2 regions of the Psychrobium sp. 1_MG-2023 genome follow, and region 1 is predicted to be linked to the other one. Evidence: predicted binding sites of a transcription regulator. Region 1 holds the regulator's gene; the other holds the start of a gene.

Evidence for each region. Region 1 encodes ArgR, which controls arginine synthesis, uptake and breakdown. Its sites were predicted from a motif close to ANTGAATANNTATTCANT; they were not measured.
Region 2: a site for ArgR is predicted at 2,170-2,187, ahead of argC (N-acetyl-gamma-glutamyl-phosphate reductase). Genes of this name have one in related genera too.

What each region holds. Positions count from the first base shown of each region.
Region 1 covers NZ_JAUYVJ010000008.1:104,487-107,884, reverse strand. Annotated here, with positions in the region: gene Q8W26_RS06165 (ABC transporter ATP-binding protein) at 1-535, shown strand, start outside; gene Q8W26_RS06160 (Dyp-type peroxidase) at 619-1,542, shown strand; gene argR (transcriptional regulator ArgR) at 1,569-2,039, opposite strand; gene mdh (malate dehydrogenase) at 2,436-3,371, shown strand.
Region 2 covers NZ_JAUYVJ010000011.1:21,530-24,927, forward strand. Annotated here, with positions in the region: gene Q8W26_RS07585 (ornithine carbamoyltransferase) at 1-160, opposite strand, end outside; gene argB (acetylglutamate kinase) at 172-954, opposite strand; gene argC (N-acetyl-gamma-glutamyl-phosphate reductase) at 951-1,955, opposite strand; gene Q8W26_RS07600 (NAD(P)H-binding protein) at 2,197-3,024, shown strand; gene Q8W26_RS07605 (guanosine-5'-triphosphate,3'-diphosphate pyrophosphatase) at 3,139-3,398, opposite strand, start outside.

The DNA of each region.
Region 1 (3,398 bases):
GTCTCGTGGCGAGATAATGATTGAGATCCGTCAAATTTTAAAGCAGCAGCAAGTCCCAGCAGTGTTTGTTACTCATAGTAAAGACGAAGCTTTTGCTTTCGCTGATAAACTCGCTATTTTTAATCAAGGGAAAATTGAGCAGATTGGAACAGCACAAACGCTATATCAAAATCCTGCGTCTCCTTATGTAGCAAACTTTATGGGTAAGGCTAATTACATTAAAATTAATGGCGTCAATGGTGAGCGAGTGATGACACGCCTTGGTGATATTGTCATTGATGATAAAACTATGCGTGAGCACCATTGCACAGTGATGCTACGTCCTGAACAGCTAAAATTATCTCACCAACAAGGTGGCGATTTCAAAGTAGAACATTGTTTTTTTAGTGGAAGCCATTGGGTGTATCGAGTACGTGATGAAAAAGATACTGCGTTAGCATTAGAAGTACACAGCAATGAGGAATTTGTTGTGGGGCAATCACTTGATGTTGGTGTCGAAGAGCATGCATTAGTTACTTTTAATATGGCTGGGTAGATAAAATATTTAGCAGGACTTTTCCTATTCTTGCTTGATAAGATAGAATATTCGATTATTCAAACATAAGACGGGGCGTCACCATGGCAAGAGAGCAAGCGGGTATTTGTGCGGAAGGGAATTTACACGGACAATATTTGCTGTTTGATTGTGTAGAAGGTCAAGAGCATGCAATTCGTGCTCAGTTAAGTGAGGTTAGTCATTACCTTGATGAAATGACCGAACTTTATAGTGATGTTGCCTTTTCCGCTTTTATTGCTGTCGGTGCAAATTACTGGGATGCATTATACCCCGACTCTCGCCCTGCTTTACTCAGACCTTTTCCTTCGTTAACCCATGGCGATCGTCATGCACCTGCATGTCCGTTCGATCTGTTCATTCAAATTCGTTGTGACCGCCAAGATATTAACTATATGGTAAGTCATGAGATTTGCTTAATGTTTGAAGATTTGGCAAATTTGGTTGAAGAGCTTAAAAGCTTTCGCTATTTAGACAATCGTGATTTAACTGGTTTTGTTGATGGCACTGAAAACCCGAAAGGGCTACATCGGCAAGAAGTGGCGCTAGTGAGCGATGACGATAAAGAGTTCCGTGGCGGCAGTTATATCCATATTCAGCGTTATCAGCATGACCTAAAGAAGTGGAATAATCTAAAGGTGAAAAAGCAGGAGGATATTATTGGTCGAACCAAACAGGAGAACCATGAGTATTCATCGTTTAATAAACCTAAAACGTCACATATTAGACGCACCAGTCTCAAAGATAATCAGGGTAAATCGTTAGAGATATTACGTCAGTCGATGCCTTACGGAGATATGAAAGAGCAAGGGTTGTTTTTTATTTCTTGTTGCCATACGCCGCTTAATTTTGAGTTGATGCTTCGCAGTATGATCGTAGGTGACAATAATGGGCATTATGATCATTTGTTGAAATATACACAGGCTGTCACAGGGGCGGCTTTCTTTGCCCCTTCAATGAGTTTTTTAAATAAAAAAGCCCATCAATGACGGGCTGCTATCGTTGGGGAGTTACGTTAAAGACTGACGTTAAATAATTCTTTAATCGTGTTTAACGTTTTATCTATCTCACTGACTTGGGCTGGCGCGATAAAAATAGTATCATCACCGGCAATGGTGCCGAGGATACCTTCGGTCTTACCGATAGAGTCGAGTAAGCGAGCAATTAATTGCGCGGCACCTGGGCTAGTACGAATCACGATCAATGAGTTATTATGGTCAAGATCGATAACAAGGTTCTTAAGGGGACTACTTGTCGTAGGGACACCTAGCTCGGCAGGTAAACAATAAACCATTTCTTGTTTAGCGTTGCGAGTGCGAACTGCGCCGAATTTGCTTAGCATACGGGATACTTTTGATTGATTAATACTTTCGAAACCAATCTCTTGTAATGCAAGAACAATATCGCCTTGTGATCCAAAACGTTCTTCTTTTAATAGCGCTTTAAAGGCTTTGATTAATTGGTCTTGTTTTTGCGAACTTCTCATGCTGTTCCAGTTATTTTTATTATTAAAGATACTATTCACTATTTTGCATAAAAATCTAAAATTATTCAATATTTATTTATTTGTTTGCATAAAACATTTTAGCCTTTATACTCCTGCATAGTTAGTACCATAATACGGTTGAAAATCATTCTCATCTTGTGATTGTAAACCTCAAATAAGTCTGTCACTAAAACGTTTGTTTTATTGAGGTATGGCTTAGCGTCAAAATTAGGGTATACTTTGGCGGAATTTTTATGGGCTAGTTCACATTATGATGTGATGATTTCTACCTATTAATCTCGTCTTTAGTCTGATAGTCATCTGGCGTTTTTAAGATTAAAGTAAGAGGAATGGGAGCTATCCTAAATTTATTATTAATCTCTGAGGGAGAAAGTTATGAAAGTTGCAGTATTAGGCGCAGCTGGCGGTATCGGCCAAGCACTAGGTTTATTATTAAAAACTCAATTACCAGCGGGTTCTGAATTATCTTTATATGATATTGCTCCTGTAACTCCAGGTGTTGCTGCTGACCTTAGCCACATCCCAACAGATGTAAAAGTAACTGGTTTTGGCGGTGAAGATTCAGCACCAGCACTTGAAGGTGCTGACGTTGTTCTTATCTCTGCTGGTGTTGCTCGTAAGCCTGGTATGGACCGTTCAGATCTTTTCAACATCAATGCTGGTATCGTTAAGAACCTAGTTGCTGTATGTGCTGACACTTGTCCTAAAGCCCTAATCGGTATTATCACTAACCCAGTTAACACGACAGTTGCTATCGCTGCTGAAGTATTAAAAGAGAAAGGTGTTTACGATCCTGCGCGTCTATTCGGTGTTACTACACTAGACGTTATCCGTGCTAATACGTTCGTTGCTGAAGCTAAAGGTTTAAACCCAGCTGATGTTGAAGTGCCAGTAATCGGTGGTCACTCTGGTGTGACAATTCTTCCTCTATTATCTCAGTCTGGTTCTGAGTTCACAGCTGAAGAAACTGCAGCATTAACAACTCGTATCCAAAACGCTGGTACTGAAGTTGTTGAAGCTAAAGCGGGTGGCGGTTCTGCTACACTTTCTATGGGTCAAGCGGCTGCTCGCTTTGGTCTATCTCTTGTTCGTGCCCTTAACGGCGAAGAAGGTGTTGTTGAGTGTACTTACGTTGAAGGTCCTGGTGAGAAAGCTCGTTTCTTCGCACAGCCTGTACGTTTAGGTAAAAACGGCGTAGAAGAAGTATTAAGCTACGGTGACCTAACTGACTTTGAAGCTGACGCATTAAATGGTGCGCTTGATACACTTAAAGGTGATATCGAGCTAGGCGAAAAATTCGTTAACGCTTAATCGTTAATTGTTAATTTGAGAAAGTGT
Region 2 (3,398 bases), on a different contig from region 1:
GTAATGATGGTTTTTCATATAGCGTTACGATACTCTTACCAGCAAGTGCTTGGCTAAACTCACTTGGATTCGCTTTAACTTGCTTAGCTAGCTCTAGGAGGCCGAGCAGTTGCTCTTGGCTTAAATCTTTTAGGGTCAATAAATGTTGTAACTTTTCCATAATCTTTCTCTTTAAACCGCGTTACTTTCAATTAAGGTGCCGCACACACCACCGTCTACTAAGGCTAATAATTGTTGTGGCTCTTGCCAGCTGGCAATCACAATAGAATCACCAAGAGCGTTTGCTGTTGCGAAAGCTGTATCAACCTTTACTTTCATACCGCCAACAATCACATCATCAGCAACTAATTGCTGAGCTAGTTCTGGCGATAATTTACTAATTAGCTGCTTATCACCATCTAATACACCGGGAACATCGGATAATAAAATCAGCTTTGCATTTAATAACTGAGCAATCACTTGCGCGGCTTGATCTGCATTAACATTTAGTAAGTTACCTGCTCCATCATCAGCAATTGAGCTAATTACCGGTACAAAGCCACTGGCTAACAACGAGATAAGCAAACTACGCTCATGGGCTTGGCACTGACCAACCTGACCTAAACGGCTATCAAGGTAGTCACTGGTGACTATGTCACCATCAGCTAAACTTAAACCGACTGTCTTTAGACCCGTTGATTTAGCACACGCAACTAACTTTTTATTTGCAGCACCGGCAAGTGCACCAGCAACTAGATCAATTTGGCTTTGGGGCGTAACTCGAAGGCCATCAAGCTTTTCACTTTGCATACCAGCTTGGCTCAGCCACTCTTCAACTAAGCAACCCCCCCCATGCACTAAAACGACATGAATATCTTGCTCTGTTAATTGTGCAATCGTCGTAAAAAGTGCCTGCTGACCACTGGTTGATTCAAGTAATGCACCACCAACTTTAATAACTAACGGTTGTTTCATGCTACCTCCGTCAAGCCAAAGTGAATTAAGATACATTGTAAGCCCTGACCAGCAGCACCTTTAAGTAGGTTATCAATGGCTGAAGCCACCACTAAATGACCACTCTGAGCATCATATTTCCAAGCGATATCGCAAAATGGTGTGCCTGCCACTTGGTCAATTTTAGGCCAACTTTCATCTCTCACTCGAACTAATGGTTTATCTTCGTAAACCCCATAAGCAGCTGCTAGTTGCTCTGCTGTAACCTTATCGTTTAATTTGACGGTAATGGTTGCCAAAATTCCACGTTTAAAATTACCTAAATGAGGTGTAAAAATAACAGGGCAACCCAGTTGCGTTGTTATTTCAGGTTGATGGCGGTGGCCAAGCACGCCATACGGAGTTAAGCTGACTTCACAAAAGCTATTTACCATGCTCGCTTTACGACCAGCACCTGTGACACCACTCACAGCATTAATCACCGGCCACTGATTACTATCTAACAGGTTATTTTCAAATAAAGGTTTAAGTGCAAGCAAGGATGCTGTTGGGTAACAACCAGGTACCGCAATTAACTTAGACGTTCTGATGGCTTGTGCATTCCACTCCGCTAACCCATAAACCGCTTCGCTTAATAACTCAGGGTGTTGATGATTGAAACCATAATACTCATCAATGTAGCTACCCTCTTTAAAACGGTATGCGCCCGATAAGTCAAAGACACTTAAGCCCGCTTGATGGAACTCAGCTGCAAGTGCATGACTTACTTCATGGCTTGTAGCAAGTACAACTGCATCATTATTTTCTTTAATTGCAGCCATTGCTTCATTTGTTAAAGGCTGCAACTGATGTGAAAAACGCCCACTAAATTGCGGATAAAGTGCATTAATATCTCGGCCTTTATCTTCGCTATTTTCTGAAACATATAAACCACTAACTCTCAATTGTGGATGCTGTTCTACTAATTGACACATTTCAGCACCGGTGTATCCACTAGCGCCAACAATAGCTATACTAATCATAATATTAAAATCACTTAAATAGGGTTAACTTAAATAAATAGAAATGTCGGTAACGCGAAAAGACCGACGCAATAAACAATGTGTTTATCGTCGTCGGTTAAAGGTGTGTTTACTTAAAGAGATAAAATGGCTCATTGCACTTTTCTAACTAAAACTATTAAGGCAATATTGCCAACAACCTCAGTATAACGACAACATATAATTATGCAACAAAAATGCATAATTATTTATTAACTACATTATGAATAAAAATATTATCGTGATTGGTAGTGGATGGCTAGGTAGCCCTTTGTCTAAAGCCCTTGCACAATCAGGCCATAAAGTCACAGCAACGACCACCAGTACAGACAAACTCGCGCCGCTGAATGAGCAAGGTTTTGATTTAATTTTACTTAATAGCCAAAAGCTCATACAGCAAGATCAAGCCATGTGGCCACAAATAAATGCTGACTTAATGATCATCACCATACCACCACAGCGAGGGCAGACTGATTATTTCGAACAACTCAAAGTGTTGGCACAACTTGCTTTAAATAATAAGGTCCGGCAATTATTATTTATTAGCTCCTCATCTGTCTGGGCAAATTGCCACGGCATGATTACCGAGCAAACAACTGCCAACCCTATGACTGCCACGGGGCAAGCTATGGTTAATTTCTCTCAATGGTTGCACCAGTCAGCACTCGACGCGACAACTCTTCATTTAACAGGATTAATTAACGAACAACGCCATCCCGGGCGTTTCCTCGCAGGTAAATCCGCTTTATCACAAGCCAACGCAGCAGTTAACTTAATTCATCAGCAAGACTGTATCGGTTTAATAGAAAGGATTATTGATAAACAATACTGGGGACACCAAGCCATTGGCTGTGCTCCTAGTCATCCAACACGAAGAGAGTTTTATATTAAAGCTGCTCAAAGGTTAGGGTTAGAGCCTCCTACATTTAATGACGCAGGAATCGTTCAACAAGAAAACGATACAAAAATCATTAACGCTCAAGCTACTGCGACGGCACTTGATTATCACTATCAGATCAGCGATTTAATAAAGTGGCTTCACTCCACCTAGCACTTTAAGCACCCGCTCAATTGTAATCATAATGTTGAACGATGTAATGGAAAGATAAAAAACCGAGACTATTCAATCTCGGTTTTTCTTGTTCCAACAACGTTATTCATTTAATTAAGCTAAAAACACCCGAGGGTTAAGTTCAACCTCTGTTGTTAATTCAGCCAATAATAATGGCGCTGTTGCTGCCAGGCTTTTTTCTACATTTACCACGAGCCCATTAGCCTGCTTGCTGATAACTATTTGCTCTGCACGCTGCCCTTGATAACGGCCACTAATGATCACAGCCAAACGTAAACAGCTAATCAGATCATGCACTCTCTCTGCACTACAGCACGCTTGCTGTTCGAGTAAACCTGAATTAAGTGGATTCT